2 regions of the Microbacterium sp. ISL-59 genome follow, and region 1 is predicted to be linked to the other one. Evidence: predicted binding sites of a transcription regulator. Region 1 holds the regulator's gene; the other holds the start of a gene.
The links. The regulator LexA, encoded in region 1, represses DNA repair genes until DNA is damaged. The targets are predictions, from matches to a motif close to TCGAACANNTGTTCGA.
Positions count from the first base shown of each region.

Region 2: a site for LexA is predicted at 4,045-4,060, ahead of recA (recombinase RecA). Genes of this name have one in related genera too.

Region 1 covers NZ_JAGGPG010000005.1:33,777-41,491, forward strand. The annotation lists gene hisH (imidazole glycerol phosphate synthase subunit HisH) at 22-657, opposite strand; gene hisB (imidazoleglycerol-phosphate dehydratase HisB) at 654-1,271, opposite strand; gene J7E45_RS16525 (histidinol-phosphate transaminase) at 1,280-2,362, opposite strand; gene J7E45_RS16530 (LysM peptidoglycan-binding domain-containing protein) at 2,420-2,788, opposite strand; gene lexA (transcriptional repressor LexA) at 3,079-3,765, shown strand; gene J7E45_RS16540 (prolyl oligopeptidase family serine peptidase) at 3,787-5,652, shown strand; gene smpB (SsrA-binding protein SmpB) at 5,663-6,139, opposite strand; gene ftsX (permease-like cell division protein FtsX) at 6,203-7,117, opposite strand; gene ftsE (cell division ATP-binding protein FtsE) at 7,114-7,715, opposite strand, start outside.
Region 2 covers NZ_JAGGPG010000001.1:389,457-397,171, reverse strand. The annotation lists gene J7E45_RS01955 (DNA translocase FtsK) at 1-2,230, shown strand, start outside; gene pgsA (CDP-diacylglycerol--glycerol-3-phosphate 3-phosphatidyltransferase) at 2,230-2,808, shown strand; gene J7E45_RS01945 (nicotinamide-nucleotide amidohydrolase family protein) at 2,805-3,293, shown strand; gene J7E45_RS01940 (helix-turn-helix domain-containing protein) at 3,435-3,743, shown strand; gene J7E45_RS01935 (DUF3046 domain-containing protein) at 3,765-3,989, shown strand; gene recA (recombinase RecA) at 4,257-5,306, shown strand; gene J7E45_RS01925 (regulatory protein RecX) at 5,306-6,160, shown strand; gene miaB (tRNA (N6-isopentenyl adenosine(37)-C2)-methylthiotransferase MiaB) at 6,210-7,715, shown strand, end outside.

The DNA.
Region 1 (7,715 bases):
GGATGACGTCCGCCGCGGCCGTCAGAGGCTCCCGACCCAGTTGCGCAGCAGCTGGATGCCCGCTTCACCCGACTTCTCGGGGTGGAACTGGGTCGCCGAGAGCGGACCGTTCTCGACGGCGGCGAGGAAGGGGTCGCCGTAGGTCGTCCAGGTCAGCACAGGTTCGGGGAACGGCGGGATCACGTCGAGCTCCCAGGACTGGGCTGCGTAAGAGTGCACGAAGTAGAAGCGCTCGTGCTCCAGGCCACGGAAGAGCACGCTGTCGGCACCGGGCTCGACGGTGTTCCAGCCCATGTGCGGCAGCACGGGTGCGTTGAGCTCGGTGACCGCGCCGGGCCACTCGCCGAGGCCCGCGGTGTCGTGGCCCCGCTCGACGCCGTGCTCGAAGAGCACCTGCATGCCGACGCAGATGCCGAGCACCGGTCGTCCGCCGGCCAGACGACGGTCGATGATCTCGTCGCCGCCGTGCGCGTGGAGCGCGTCACGGACCGCCTGGAACGCGCCGACACCGGGAACCAGGAGACCGTCGGCCTCGAGCGCGACCTTGCGGTCGCGGGTCAGCACGGCATCCGCTCCGGCCGCAACCAATGCCTTGACGGCCGAATGGACGTTGCCCGACTCGTAGTCGAAGACGGCGACGCGGGGACTCTGGCTCACAGTGCGCCCTTGGTGGACGGGATGCCGTCGACGAGTGGGTCGAGTGCTTTGGCCTCGCGGAACGCGCGGGCGAACGCCTTGTACTCCGCCTCGGCGATGTGGTGCGGGTCGCGGCCTCCGAGCACGCGGACGTGGACCGTCAGCGCGGCGTTGAAGGTGATCGCCTCGAACGAGTGCCGCACCAGCGAACCGGTGAAGTGCCCGCCGATGAGGTGGTGCTCGAAACCGGCGGGCTCGCCGGTGTGCACGAGGTACGGACGTCCAGAGATGTCGACGACCGCCTGCGCGAGCGCCTCGTCGAGCGGCACGAGCGCGTCGCCGTAACGGGAGATGCCGGACTTGTCACCCAGCGCCTCGAGGATCGCCTGTCCGAGCACGATGGACACGTCTTCGACGGTGTGGTGCGCGTCGATCTCGGTGTCGCCCGAAGCGCGCACGGTCAGGTCGGTCAGCGAGTGCTTCGCGAAGGCGGTGAGCATGTGGTCGAAGAACGGGACCGAGGTGTCGATGCGGCTCGCTCCGGTGCCGTCGAGGTTCAGCTCGAGTTCGACGGTGGACTCCGACGTGCTGCGTACGCGGCTCGCGGTGCGCGGGGTCGGTGACGGGGTGCTCATGATGCCGATCATATCGAGGCCAGAGCATCGAGGAACGCGGTGGTCTCGGCCTCGGTGCCCGCGCTGACCCTGAGGTGACCGGGGATTCCGACGTCGCGCACCAGCACACCGCGATCGTAGAGCTGCTGCCAGGTCGCATGCGGATCGGCGACGCCGCCGAAGAGGACGAAGTTCGACCAGGATTCGTGCGGCGCATAGCCGAGAGCCTCGAGGGTCGCGGTGATGCGATCGCGCTGTTCGACGATCTCCTCGACCATGCCGAGCATCACATCGGAATTGCGCAGAGCGGCGACGGCCGCAGCCTGCGTGAGTGTGCTCAGGTGATAGGGCAGGCGTACCAGACGCAGCGCATCGATGAACGTCGGGTCGGCGGCAAGATATCCGACCCGCGCACCGGCGAAGGCGAAGGCCTTGCTCATCGTGCGGGAGACCGCCAGGCGCGGACGCCCCTCAAGCAGCGTCAGCGCGGAAGGCGCGTCGCGCGGTGCGAACTCCTGGTAAGCCTCGTCGACGATCACGATGCCTCGCGCCGCTTCGTAGACGGCCTCGACGACGTCCAGGCCGAGCGGGGTTCCGGTGGGGTTGTTCGGCGTGCACAGGATGATGACGTCGGGGTCGGCCGCGCGCACCTGCTCCGCCGCTTCCTCCGGTGTGATCGTGTAGTCGGGTTGCCTCGTCCCGGGAATCCAGCGCGCACCGGTGCCCTGCGCGATCAGCGGGTACATAGAGTAGGTCGGCGCGAAGCCGAACGCCGTGCGTCCGGGCCCCCCGAAAGCCTGCAGGATGTGCTGGAGCACCTCGTTCGAGCCGTTGCCCGCCCAGATCTGCTCCGGGGAGAGACCGTGCCCCAGGTACTCCGCGAACGACTCGCGAAGAGTGGTGAACTCTCGGTCGGGATAACGGTTCACATCGCGGATCGCGAGCGCGATGTCGTCGAGGATGTCACTCGCCACCGCGTCCGGGATGGGATGCGTGTTCTCGTTCACATTGAGAGCGATCGGGAGCGGCGCCTGCGGAGCACCGTACGGCGTCAGTCCGCGAAGATCGTCACGTAGCGGGAGATCGTTGAGGGAGAAGGTCACCCTTCCCATGTTAAGCGGACCCCCGCGTCGATGACGCAAAGTTGCCGCAGCCTCGCCGCGACGGGATCAGTCCACGTACTGGGCCGGGATCGCGAGCGTCTGGCCGATCTGCAGCTCTCCGCCACGCAGCAGGTTCATCCGACTGATCTCGCCGATGACGTCACGCGGGTCGGCACCGGGGGCGACGCCGGTGGCGATCGACCAGAGAGTGTCGCCGGGCATGACGGTCACGGTCTCGACACTGACAGCTGCTGTGTCTGCGCCCGAGGCGATCGCACTACCACCGCTGAGCGCGGCGAACGCGATGCCGATCGCGAGCGGCACCGACGCGACCGCCAGCAGCACGGCGCGGCCACGCGTCGTCAGCCGGAGTCGCGTCGAAGGACGGGTCGACGCCGGAATGACTGTTGCGGTGCTGAAGCCGATGCTGCTCATGTGGTGCTCCTTAGCCTGTCCCGGAGCGGTGAGGCTGCCGGGGAAGTTGGCGTAGCGTTCGCATTCCCGCCTCGGCCGGGAGCCGTGAATGCGAAGCTACGTACCGAAGATATCTTCGAGTTCGAACATCTGTCAAGTTGTCTTCGAAACCGGATGCACGATTCTGCCGACACGCTCGAACAGATCTTCCAGATCGGGCCGTTTCTCGGATACGGTTTCGATGAGAACACCACACCACGGGCCTCCGACATTCGAAGAGCGACGTCGGAACACCGCACTTAAGGAGCACCATGAGCGAGAACTCGGCCCCCGAGTCGGAGGCACCGCGGACGCGCCGCCGCAAGAGCCTGAGCCCCAAGCAGATGGCGATCCTCGAGGTCATCCAGAACTCCATCGCCCATCACGGCTACCCGCCGAGCATGCGCGAGATCGGAGACGCCGTCGGCCTGAAGTCCCTGTCGAGCGTGACCCACCAGCTCGGCCAGCTCGAGCTGAGCGGCTACCTGCGACGCGATCCGGGCAAGACTCGTGCCATGGAGGTCCTGATCGACCTCCCCGGCACAGGCGGCGAGAATCCGGCCGACGTGGCGACTCCGGTCGGCGACGCGGCGCTCGTGCCCCTGGTCGGTCGCATCGCCGCCGGCGTGCCGATCACCGCCGATCAGCAGGTGGAGGAGATCTTCCCTCTCCCCCGTCAGCTGGTCGGCAAGGGCGACCTCTTCATGCTGAAGGTCTCAGGCGAGTCGATGATCGACGCGGCGATCTGCGACGGCGACTGGGTCGTCGTCCGCTCGCAGAACGACGCGGAGAACGGCGAGATCGTGGCCGCGATGCTCGACGGTGAGGCCACGGTCAAGGTGCTCCGCCGTCGCGACGGCCACACGTGGCTCCTCCCCCGAAACTCCTCTTTCGAGCCCATCCTCGGCGATGAGTCCGTGGTGCTCGGCAAGGTCGTGGCGGTGCTGCGCGCCGTCTGACGTCAGCCATAGGCTCGATGCATGTCGTCGCCTCACGGTTCCTGGCCCTCTCCGTTCTCCGCAGCATCCGTCGCGGCAGCCTCCCCGAGAATCGACGGGGCGCGCTTCGTCGGTGCCGAGATCTGGTGGGGCGAGTCCGTGCCCGCCGAGAAGGGGCGGGTCACGGTGCGAAGCTCCTCGGGCGCCGAGATCCTCCCAGCGCCCTGGAGCGCTCGCTCCCGCGTACACGAGTACGGCGGCGGGGCATGGACCGCCGATTCCACGGGCATCCTGTACTTCGTCGATGCGGGCGATCAGCGCGTGCATCGGCTGGCTCCGGGGGCCGAGCCCGTTCCGCTGACACCGGCGGGTCCCGCGCACGGCGGTCTGCGCGTGCAGGGGCGCCGTCTGCTCGCCGTGCGCGAAGACCTGTCGACCGCACCGCATACCCGCGCGATCGTCGAGATCCCGATCGACGGCTCCGCCGCGGAAGACGCGTCCGGAATTCGCGTGATCGCCGAGGGCGACGGCTTCTTCGCCCACCCCGCACTCTCGCCGGATGGCAGCCGCGTCGCCTGGGTCGCCTGGCACCGCGGACGGATGCCGTGGGAGGCCGCCCACCTGCAGATCGCGAGGAGCGACGGCGGCGACGTGCACGAGATCCCTACTCGGGCGGCATTGCAGCCCGAGTGGCTCAGCGACTCGGAGCTGGTGTTCGCCGATGATCCGGACGACCGCTGGGGGCTCTACCGCCTCGAGCTCGACGGCGCCTCGCCGGTCGGCGCCCCGCGCGCGCTCGCCCCGGCCGACGCCGACACCGGCTACGGACTCTGGGTGCTCGGCAACCGCTGGTATCGGCCGCTCGCCGACGGACGCATCGTCGCGACCCGCACGAACGGGCGCGACGAGGTCGTCCTGATCTCACCGGACGGTGCCGCACGCCCGATCGATATCCCGGCCGACGGCCATGTGAGCATCGACGATGTGGACGGGTCTCGCGTGCTGCTCTCGGGCAACGGTTCGGGAGTGACCGCCGGACTGTGGTGCGTCGATGTCGACTCCGGCGAGACCGTCGCGGTGCGAGGAGGCGAGCCCGTGGATACCGGTTGGATGCCGCGCGCCCTGCCGATCGAGGTCGACGGTCGGCACGGCATCGTGCATGCCTTCGCCTACCCTCCGGCGAATCCCGACGCGACGGCACCCGCCGACGAGCTCCCCCCGTATGTGGTGCTGGTGCACGGCGGCCCGACCGCGCACGTCACCGGTGCGGCATCGGCAGTCAATGCCTTCTACACCAGCAGGGGAATCGGCGTGCTCGACGTCAACTACGGCGGCTCCACCGGCTACGGTCGCGCCTACCGCGAGCGTCTCGACGGCCAGTGGGGGGTCGTCGACGTCGACGACGTGATCGCCGCCGCGCAGGGCCTCGCGGATGCCGGGCTCGCCGATCCGTCCCGCATCGCCATCCGCGGTGGATCCGCAGGCGGGTGGACGGTGCTGTCCGCACTGGTGCGCGGTGGGACCTTCGCCGCGGGGATCAGCCGATACGGCGTGGCCGACCTGCGGATGCTGGTGGCCGAGACACACGACTTCGAGGCGTCGTACATCGACGGTCTCGTGGGGCCCCTCCCGGAGTACGAGCACGTGTACGTCGAGCGGTCACCACTCACCCATGCGGATCGCATCGGAGTCCCCGTGCTGCTGCTGCAGGGCGGAGAAGACCGTGTGGTCCCGCCGTCGCAGTCCGAGGCGATCAGAGACGCACTGGCCGCCCGGGGCGTCGACCACGAGTACGCGCTGTACCCCGCGGAGGGACACGGCTTCCGCAGTGCCGACACGATCATCGACGCGCTCGAACGCGAACTGACCTTCCTCGGCCGCGTGTTCGGGTTCGAGCCGACGCTGTGACGACCGGTCGCTACTCGCCCACGCGATTGCGCAGCCGCATGGCACGATCCGCCTCGCGGGTGTCCTGACGTTCGCGCAGAGTCTGCCGCTTGTCGTACTCGCGCTTTCCCTTGGCCAGGGCGATCTCGACCTTGGCGCGACCGTCGGAGAAGTACAGCTTGAGCGGGATCAGGGTGTATCCGCCCGCTGAGACGGCATGAGCGATCTTGGCGATCTCCTCGCGATGCAGCAGCAGCTTGCGGATGCGCTTCGCAGAGTGATTGGTCCAGTGCCCCTGGGAGTACTCCGGGATGTGCACCGAGTCGAGGAAGACCTCATTGCCCTTGACGAACGCGTAGCCGTCGCTGAGGTTGGCGCGCCCCTGACGCAGTGACTTCACCTCGGTGCCGGTGAGCACCATCCCCGCCTCGTACGACTTCTCGATCGTGTAGTCGTGACGTGCGCGACGATTGGTCGCGACGACCTTCTCTCCGCGTTCCCTGGGCATGATGCTCTCCTGTTGCCGTGATGAGCTCGATCGTTCGTTCCGACCGAGCAGCCTTTCAGGATATCAGGTACGGAGCCAGCGCCTGATCGCGAAGCCGGCAGAGAGCGCGGCCAGCACGATGCCGATGCCGATCAGCACCGGGACCACGAGCATCGCGTCCTGCATCGTCACCCACGTCGTGATGAACGGGACGCGGCCTCGCAGGTAGCCGTTCACACCGAAGTGCATGCCGGCCACGACCGCGGCGCTGGCCAACGCCGACCCGAGGAACGCCGCAAACACGCCTTCGAGCACGAACGGTGTCTGGATGAAGCGGTTCGATGCGCCGACCAGGCGCATGATGCCGATCTCCTTGCGCCGTGCATACGCCGACAATCGGATCGTCGTCCCGATAAGCAGGGTCGCCGCTATCAGCATGAGAACCGCGATGCCGACGGCGATGTACGTCGCGACGGTCAAGGCAGAGAACAGTGGTTCAAGGTATTGGAGCTGGTCTTTGACCTGCTCCACTCCGGCCTGGCCGCTGAATGCCTCGGCGAGCACCTGCGACTGCCCTGGGTCCTTCATCGTCACGAAGAAGACCTCGAACGCCTGGTCGGGCGTGAGCACACTCGCCTGGTCCTCGCCGAGCTGCTCGACGAGCTTGGCGTACGTGTCTTCCTTGGTGTCGAAGGTCAGCGAGCTGATGAGCGGTGCCAGCGCGTCGCCTTCGAGCTGTGCACGTACCGCGGCGACCTGCTCCTCGCTCGCGGCCCCGTCGATGCAGGTGTCTGATTCCGAGACCGCGGAGCACATGTACACGGCGACCTGGGCACGCTCGGCCCAGTAACCCCGCATGACGCCGATCTGCGATTGCATCAGAATCGCCGCGCCGACGAACGTGAGGGAGACGAACGTGACGAGGATCACCGAGATGACCATCGAGATGTTCCGCCGGAGACCGCCCAGGGCCTCGGTCAGGATGAGTCCGATTCTCATGAGGTCGGGCCCACTTCCTCGTCGTCTTCGTCGGAGAGCCCGAGACGATCTGCGACTCCGAGCTCCGCGACATCGACGGTCGGGAGGGTGATCGGGTGGGTGCGGGGGCGGATGACCGCCGGCGGCTCCTCCGCGGTCGGCGGCTCGACGACGGCCGGTGGTTCCACCGCTGCGGGCGGCTCCACGACAGCAGCGACACTGGCCGCCGGGACGGCGCTCGACTCCGGGGGTTCGACCGTGCGCGGAGGTTCGACCGTCTGCGGCGCTCCTGCCGGAGCATCCGACGCGCCCTCGCCTGCGGCGGCCTTCCGCTGCGAGCTGAGCTCTTCGGCGAGAGCAGCGCGGACCGAGGAGAGATCCGCCGTCTGGCGCTGGACCTCCTGCACTGCCGTCAACGCCGCTGCTGCGGCCGCACCGCGCACCTTCTCGGGAACGAGGCGCGGGATGTTGGAGGTGTCGCCGTAACCGCCGTGCACCTCGTCGCGCACCATCTCGCCGTCACTCAGCTCGATCACCCGGCGCTGCATCTGGTCGACGAAGCCGGCCTCGTGCGTGGCCATCAGCACGGTCGTGCCTCCGGCGTTGATGCGGGCGAGCA
Region 2 (7,715 bases), on a different contig from region 1:
CGGAGGACAGCCACAGCCCCAGCCGAACATCACGGCGTTGAACACGGGGGGCGGGTTGCTCGGGTGGTTGGTGGGGCAGCCGCTGACTTACCTCACGAATATCCCTGCCTACATCGTGCTCGCGTTGCTGACCGCACTCAGCATCCTGATCCTCACCAAGACACCGCCGAACCGCATCGGTCGGCGCCTCGGCGATCTCTACGCCTGGATGTTCGACGCCGAGCGTCCGGAAAAGCCCGCCAAAGACGCCGCCGCAATCGATGAGGCCGACAAGGTCGACGACCCCGACGTGCTGCCCTGGTGGCGACGCAACAAGACGGGTCGGGAAGAAGACCCTGACGAGGGCACTCTCGGCTCCGACGACATCACGGCGCTGCTCACGACCTCCGACCCGACTCCGGCCTACGACCAGGCGGTCGTCGTCGAGAATCCCTATGACGCCGCCACCGAGGTGCTGTCCGAGGTTCGCTCGGTCGCGGATTCGCTCGCCGAGCAGCAGACCACGGCGCTCCTCGACGATTCCTCCGACACGGGCGAAGCACCGGAGCTTCCCGGCCTCGACGGCTTCGGTACAGACGGTCCGGGCGACCGGGGTCCGCAGGCTCCCGTGACCCCGTACATCCTGCCTTCTCCCGGCCTCCTCGTCGAAGGGCCGCCGCCGGTTCTTCGCTCCGAGGCCACCGACAAGGTGATCGAGCAGATCACCAGCGTGCTGACGCAGTTCAAGGTCGACGCGAAGGTCACCGGCTTCTCGCGCGGGCCGACCGTCACGCAGTACGAGGTCGAGGTCGGTCACGGCGTCAAGGTCGAGAAGATCCTGCAGCTGAGCAACAACTTCGCCTACGCCGTGGCCTCGAACGATGTCCGCATCCTCTCGCCGATCCCCGGCAAGAGCGCGATCGGCATCGAGATCCCGAACGCCGACAAGGAGATGGTCGCGCTCGGCGACGTCCTCCGGTCGCCGGCCGCGCAGAAGAGCACACACCCGATGACCATCGGCGTCGGCAAAGACGTCGGTGGCAACATCGTCATCGCGAACCTCGCGAAGATGCCGCACCTCCTGGTTGCCGGTTCCACCGGTTCCGGTAAGTCGAGCTTCGTGAACTCCATGATCACGAGCCTGCTGATGCGCGCTCGCCCCGCTGACGTGCGCATGGTCCTGATCGACCCGAAACGTGTCGAGCTCACCAGCTACGCCGGCGTCCCGCACCTCATCACGCCCATCATCACGAACCCGAAGAAGGCGGCCGAGGCGCTGCAGTGGGTCGTGAAGGAGATGGACATGCGGTACGACGACCTCGCGTCGTTCGGCTTCCGTCACATCGACGACTTCAACCGTGCCGTGCGCGCCGGCGAGGTCGAGCTGCCTGTGGGCAGCGAACGTGTTCTCAAGCCGTACCCGTACCTCCTGGTCGTGGTCGATGAGCTGGCCGACCTCATGATGGTCGCCCCTCGCGACGTGGAGGACTCGATCGTCCGCATCACGCAGCTCGCTCGTGCTTCCGGCATCCACCTGGTCCTCGCGACGCAGCGCCCCAGCGTCGATGTGGTCACCGGGCTCATCAAGGCCAACGTCCCTTCGCGGCTGGCGTTCGCCGTCACCAGCGTCACCGACAGCCGCGTCATCCTCGACAGCCCCGGTGCCGACAAGCTGATCGGGCAGGGTGACGCCCTGTTCTCCCCGATGGGATCGTCGAAGCCGTTCCGTCTGCAAGGTGCGTGGGTCGACGAGAAGGAGATCGACGCCGTCGTCAAGCACGTCACCCGTCAGGCGCGTCCGGACTACCGTCCCGACGTCCAGGAGGCGATGGAGCCGACGAAGAAGAAGGAAGTCGACGAAGACATCGGCGACGACCTCGAGCTGCTGCTCGCTGCCGCCGAGCTCATCGTCTCGTCCCAGTTCGGTTCGACGTCGATGCTCCAGCGAAAGCTGCGTGTCGGCTTCGCCAAGGCGGGTCGCCTCATGGACCTTCTGGAATCGCGCGAGATCGTCGGGCCCTCCGAGGGCTCCAAGGCCCGAGATGTGCTGGCCACGGCCGAGCAGCTCCCGCAGGTGATGGCGAAGCTGCGGGGGGACGACGCTCCCGCGTCCTCCCCGTCTCCGGCTACTCCTCCGGTTCCGCCGATGCCGCAGACGCATGATCCGATCGCCGCTCAGTACGAAGGACTCCCCGAGGTGGAGGCCGAGGGTGGCGACGAAGACGCCTGGGGCCTGACGGGGCGCGACTGATGGCTATTCCTCGGCAGCTGCCCAACGCCATCACGGTCGCGCGTATCCCGCTGGCGGTCATCTTCTTCGTGCTGCTGCTCCTGGGTGGCACCTACGGTCTCCCCGAGCCCGGCCTCCGCTGGGCGGCCGCCATCATCTTCATCGTCGGAATCTCCACCGACTGGGTCGACGGATACCTCGCCCGCAAGTACGACATCGTCAGCGACTTCGGCAAACTCTGGGACCCGATCGCCGACAAGATGCTCACCGGAGCGGGCTTCATCGGCCTCGCGATCCTCGGGGAGGTCAGCTGGTGGATCGTCGCGGTCATCCTCGTCCGCGAGTGGGGGATCACGATCCACCGTCTGATGGTCGCGAGCGAGCACGTCGTCGCGGCTGCCTGGATGGGCAAGATCAAGACGGCTTTCCAGGGCGTCGCGCTCGGCTGGGCGCTGCTTCCCCTGAACGTCCTCATCGGGCTCGAAGCCTGGACGATCATCACGTTCATCCTGATGCTCATCGTGCTCGTCCTCACGGTGGCGAGCGGCATCGACTACATCGTCGCGCAGGTACGCGGGTCGCGCCAGAAGCGGGCATGAGCGACGCGGGCGCCGCCGCACTGCTGTCGGCTCTAAATCAGCGCGGCTGGTCTCTGGGCGTCGCGGAGTCGCTCACGGGCGGCGCGTTGTGTGCCGAGATCGTATCCGTTCCGGGCGCTTCCGCGGTCCTGCTCGGCGGCGTCGTGGCGTATGCGACCCCGGTCAAGGCGACGGTGCTCGGAGTGGACGCCGAGCTCCTCGCCGCCGAGGGGCCGGTTCATCCGCAGGTCGCCCTGCAGATGGCTGACGGTGTGCGCCGCGTGGTGAGCGTGAACGGCGTCGCGGCGGATGTCGGTGTGTCGACGACCGGGATCGCGGGGCCGGATTCCCCCGACGGCCAGCCGGTGGGAACGGTGCACATCGGGATCGTGACGCCAGACGGCTCCTCGGCGAAGGCGCTGCACCTGCAGGGTGACCGTGATTCGATCCGTGCGCAGACGGTGAACGCGGCTCTTCGGGTGTTGCTTGAGTTCGTCCTGGAATAGTGGCGGTCCGATGTCGGTTATTACCGATGTGCTCACATTCAAACCACAGAGTGCAGGGGTAGATTTCGAGCAGGCCAGGAGTACTAGACTGGCTGTCTCATCGGGGGAAACCTCGAACGATCACACGGGGAGGAGGTTCCGATGATTCTTGTTCGACAGGAAATCGGCGATGTGCTGAGGGACTTCCGTCTGCAGAAGGGGCGCACGCTCCGGCAGGTCGCAAGCAAGGCGTCGGTGGCGCTCGGCTATCTCAGTGAGGTCGAGCGGGGGCAGAAGGAGGCGTCGAGCGAGATCCTCGCATCCGTCGCCGATGCTCTCGACGTCCCCATCTCGACGATCATGCGTGAGGTCGGGGACCGCATCTCTGTTCTCGAGGGTATTCAGGTCTTCCCGGATGTCGTTCCGGACGACCTCGTGGCGTCGATCGAACCCCAGCTCTCGCTGCACTGAGCGTCGGCGTGCGGGTGAGCGATGCGTCGTAGCGAGTTCCTTCGCGCGGTCGACACCGAATTCCAGGCGCGGGCCTCTTCGTTGGTGAACGACCTCGGGCTTTCGGCCTTGCGTGGCCGTACGGCGCTCGAGGCTCTGGACGACGGAACTCCGCCGCGGGAGATCTGGCTTGCGTTGTGTGCAGAGATGGATGTTCCGGAGAACCGACGACACGGCGTCGGACGGCAGGAGCCGCGGGGGCGTTGAGTCCCAGGGGATGTCCGCAGGTTACGGCACACAGTGTGTAGCGATCGGCGTGTCGTCGAAGATCTGTTCGAAGCGGGCGTAGTCTTCTGCACAAGTGGTTCAGGCAATCTGTTCTCCACGGTATGTGAGCTCTCCGCGTCGATGTCGGTGGCCTCTCCTACGGTGGAAACAAGCCGAAGAGCCATTACGCCTTGTCGGAGAGTTCCTCCCAGCCGGGAGAGCCGCGACAGCCTACAGGCGGCACCACGCGCGCAGAAGGAGCAGACCATGCCATCACCCGCCGACCGCGAGAAGTCCCTCGAGACCGCACTCGCTCAGATCGACCGTCAGTTCGGAAAGGGCTCGGTCATGCGGCTGGGCAGCGATGAGCGCGCCCCCGTGGCCGTCATCCCCACCGGCTCCATCGCCCTTGACGTCGCCCTCGGCGTCGGAGGTCTCCCGCGTGGCCGTATCGTCGAAATCTACGGACCGGAGTCCTCGGGTAAGACGACGCTGACACTGCATGCGATCGCGAATGCCCAGCGTGGCGGTGGCATCGCAGCCTTCATCGATGCCGAGCACGCGCTCGACCCCGACTACGCGGCGAAGCTCGGCGTCGATATCGACGCGCTTCTCGTCTCCCAGCCCGACACCGGTGAGCAGGCGCTCGAGATCGCCGACATGCTCGTGCGCTCGGGTGCCATCGACCTCATCGTCATCGACTCCGTCGCGGCGCTCGTGCCTCGTGCCGAGATCGAGGGCGAGATGGGTGACTCGCACGTGGGTCTGCAGGCGCGACTCATGTCGCAGGCGCTGCGCAAGCTCACCGGTGGTCTGAGCCAGACGAACACCACCATGATCTTCATCAACCAGCTGCGCGAGAAGATCGGTGTCTTCTTCGGCTCGCCCGAGACCACCGCCGGCGGTAAGGCGCTGAAGTTCTACGCCTCTGTCCGCATGGACATCCGCCGTATCGAGACGCTGAAGGACGGCACCGACGCGGTGGGAAACCGCACCAGGGTCAAGGTCGTGAAGAACAAGATGGCCCCGCCCTTCAAGCAGGCGGAGTTCGACATCCTTTACGGTGTCGGCATCTCTCGCGAGGGCAGCCTGATCGACTTCGGTGTCGAACATGCCATCGTCAAGAAGTCGGGCTCGTGGTACACCTACGATGGCGACCAGCTGGGTCAGGGCAAGGAGAACGCACGGACGTTCCTGCTTAACAACCCCGATGTCGCGCTGGCGATCGAGACGCAGATCAAGCAGAAGCTCGGCATCGGCGGACCGGCGGCCGTGCCTGCTGCGGCAGACGAGCTCGCTGAGCGTCGTCCGGCCTGATGAATGACACACGTGGGGGCGATCCGGATCGGATCGCCCCCATCATTCCCCTTTTCGGTCGCGCCGCGAAGGATGTCGACCCGGTTTCGATCAGTCCGGGAACGGACGACGACATCTCCGGCGACCGGTCGGATCGCTCCGACGGTGCAGATCTGTGGCGGCCCACGTGGGGTGCGGGTGCATCGCCCGCCGAAAGTGCAGCGGAGTCCGGGAGCCCGAGTGACCGTCATCCCGCCCGTGGGGCGTCAGCCAGATCCGGTTCGCCGGCATCGAGATCCGCCCCCCGGCTTCATGCGCTCGGGGCACCGCCCGCATCGCAGGGCGATACTGCGGATCCGAGTGTGCCGGACGAAGCTCGGAGTGCGGCCGAGGAGTCGCTCGTAAGAAAACTGCGGACGCGATCTCTCTCCATCTCCGAAGCACGTCAGGCTCTGCGAGGGCACGGGCTCGAGAACGGCGTGATAGACGAAGTGATCGAAGACTTCTGTCGTCGTGCCTACCTCGACGATGCTGCACTCGCCAGCGCTCTGGTGACGTCCGGTGTCGAACGGAAGGGGCAGGGGAGAGTCGCCCTCGCTCGTACGCTGGCTCAACGAGGCATTCCTCGAGACGTGGTCGACGCTGCACTCGACGAACTGCCGGATGACGACGATGAGCGCGCCCTCGAATTCGCCCGCACCAAGGCGCGTTCCTTGAGCCGACTCGACAATGACACGGCGCTCCGGCGTCTGGTGGGGCAGCTCTCTCGCCGTGGCTACAACGGGTCCGTCGCGATGAAGGCGGCCAAGCAGGCACTGCGGGAGACTGGCCCGAGTGCGTCGAGCTCGGGCGTCCGATTCGTCGATTCGGACTGAGCAAGCGACGCAGCAACCGCATCCGCACGGCTCGTAGAATGGGTTGATCATGACTATTCCGCGCAGCGAACCGACGATCATCAGCGCCTCGTCCGCAGCCGTCGACGAAGACGGACGCCAGCGATCGTACGAGGTTCGTACTTTCGGGTGCCAGATGAACGTGCACGACTCCGAACGGCTCTCCGGATCGCTGGAAAGCGCCGGCTACGTCCGTGCACTCGACGGCGCCGAGGCCGACGTGGTGATCATCAACACCTGCGCGGTGCGCGACAACGCCGCCGGAAAGCTCTACGGCACCCTCGGACATCTCGCCTCCGTCAAGCGTCGTAAAGAAGGTATGCAGATCGCGGTCGGCGGCTGCCTGGCCCAGATGGACAAGCAGGCAGTTCTCGACAAGGCGCCCTGGGTGGACGTCGTGTTCGGCACGCACAACATGGGGTCGCTGCCCGGGCTGCTGGAGCGTGCACGTCACAACGGCGATGCGGAGCTGGAGATCCTCGAGTCGCTCGAGGTGTTCCCGTCGACGCTTCCGACGAAGCGCGACTCGGCGCACAGCGGATGGGTGTCGATCTCGGTCGGCTGCAACAACACGTGCACGTTCTGCATCGTCCCGAGTCTGCGTGGCAAGGAGAAGGACCGGCGTCCCGGCGACATCCTCAACGAGATCCGCCTCCTCGTCGAAGACGGCGCCATCGAGGTCACTCTCCTCGGCCAGAACGTGAATTCGTACGGCGTCGAGTTCGGCGACCGACAGGCGTTCGGAAAGCTGCTGCGCGCCGCCGGCGAAATCGAGGGACTGGAGCGCATCCGCTTCACGAGTCCGCACCCTGCCGCGTTCACCGATGACGTGATCGACGCCATGGCCGAGACCCCGAGCGTGATGCCGCAGTTGCACATGCCGCTGCAGTCCGGCAGCGATCGCATCCTCAAAGCGATGCGGCGGTCGTACCGCAGCGAGCGTTTCCTCGGGATCCTCGATCGTGTCCGTGCGCGAATCCCGAACGCCTCGATCACGACCGACATCATCGTCGGTTTCCCGGGCGAAACGGACGAGGACTTCGAAGACACGATGCGCGTCGTCGAGCAATCCCGCTTCTCCGGAGCCTTCACCTTCCAGTACTCGATCCGTGAGGGCACGCCCGCGGCGACGATGGAGGGTCAGGTTCCGAAGGAGATCGTCCAGGAGCGTTACAACCGTCTGATCGCACTCCAGGAGCGAATCTCTCTGGAAGAGAACCAGAAGCAGGTCGGACGCCAGATCGAGGTGCTCGTCTCGACCGGTGAAGGCAAGAAAGACGCCGAGACGCACCGCCTCACCGGCCGCGCCGAAGACAACCGTCTGGTTCACTTCGAGGTCACCGCCGGCTCGGACCTGCCGAGGCCTGGCGACGTCGTGACTGTCAGAGTGACGCATGCCGCGCCTTTCCACTTGCTTGCCGACGATCCGACCGGGGCTCCGCTGCGGATCCGCCGGACGCGCGGGGGCGATGCCTGGGATCGCTCGCAGGCGGAATCGTGCGCGGTGCCGACTCCGGCGTCCGACGGCGGCCCGCGC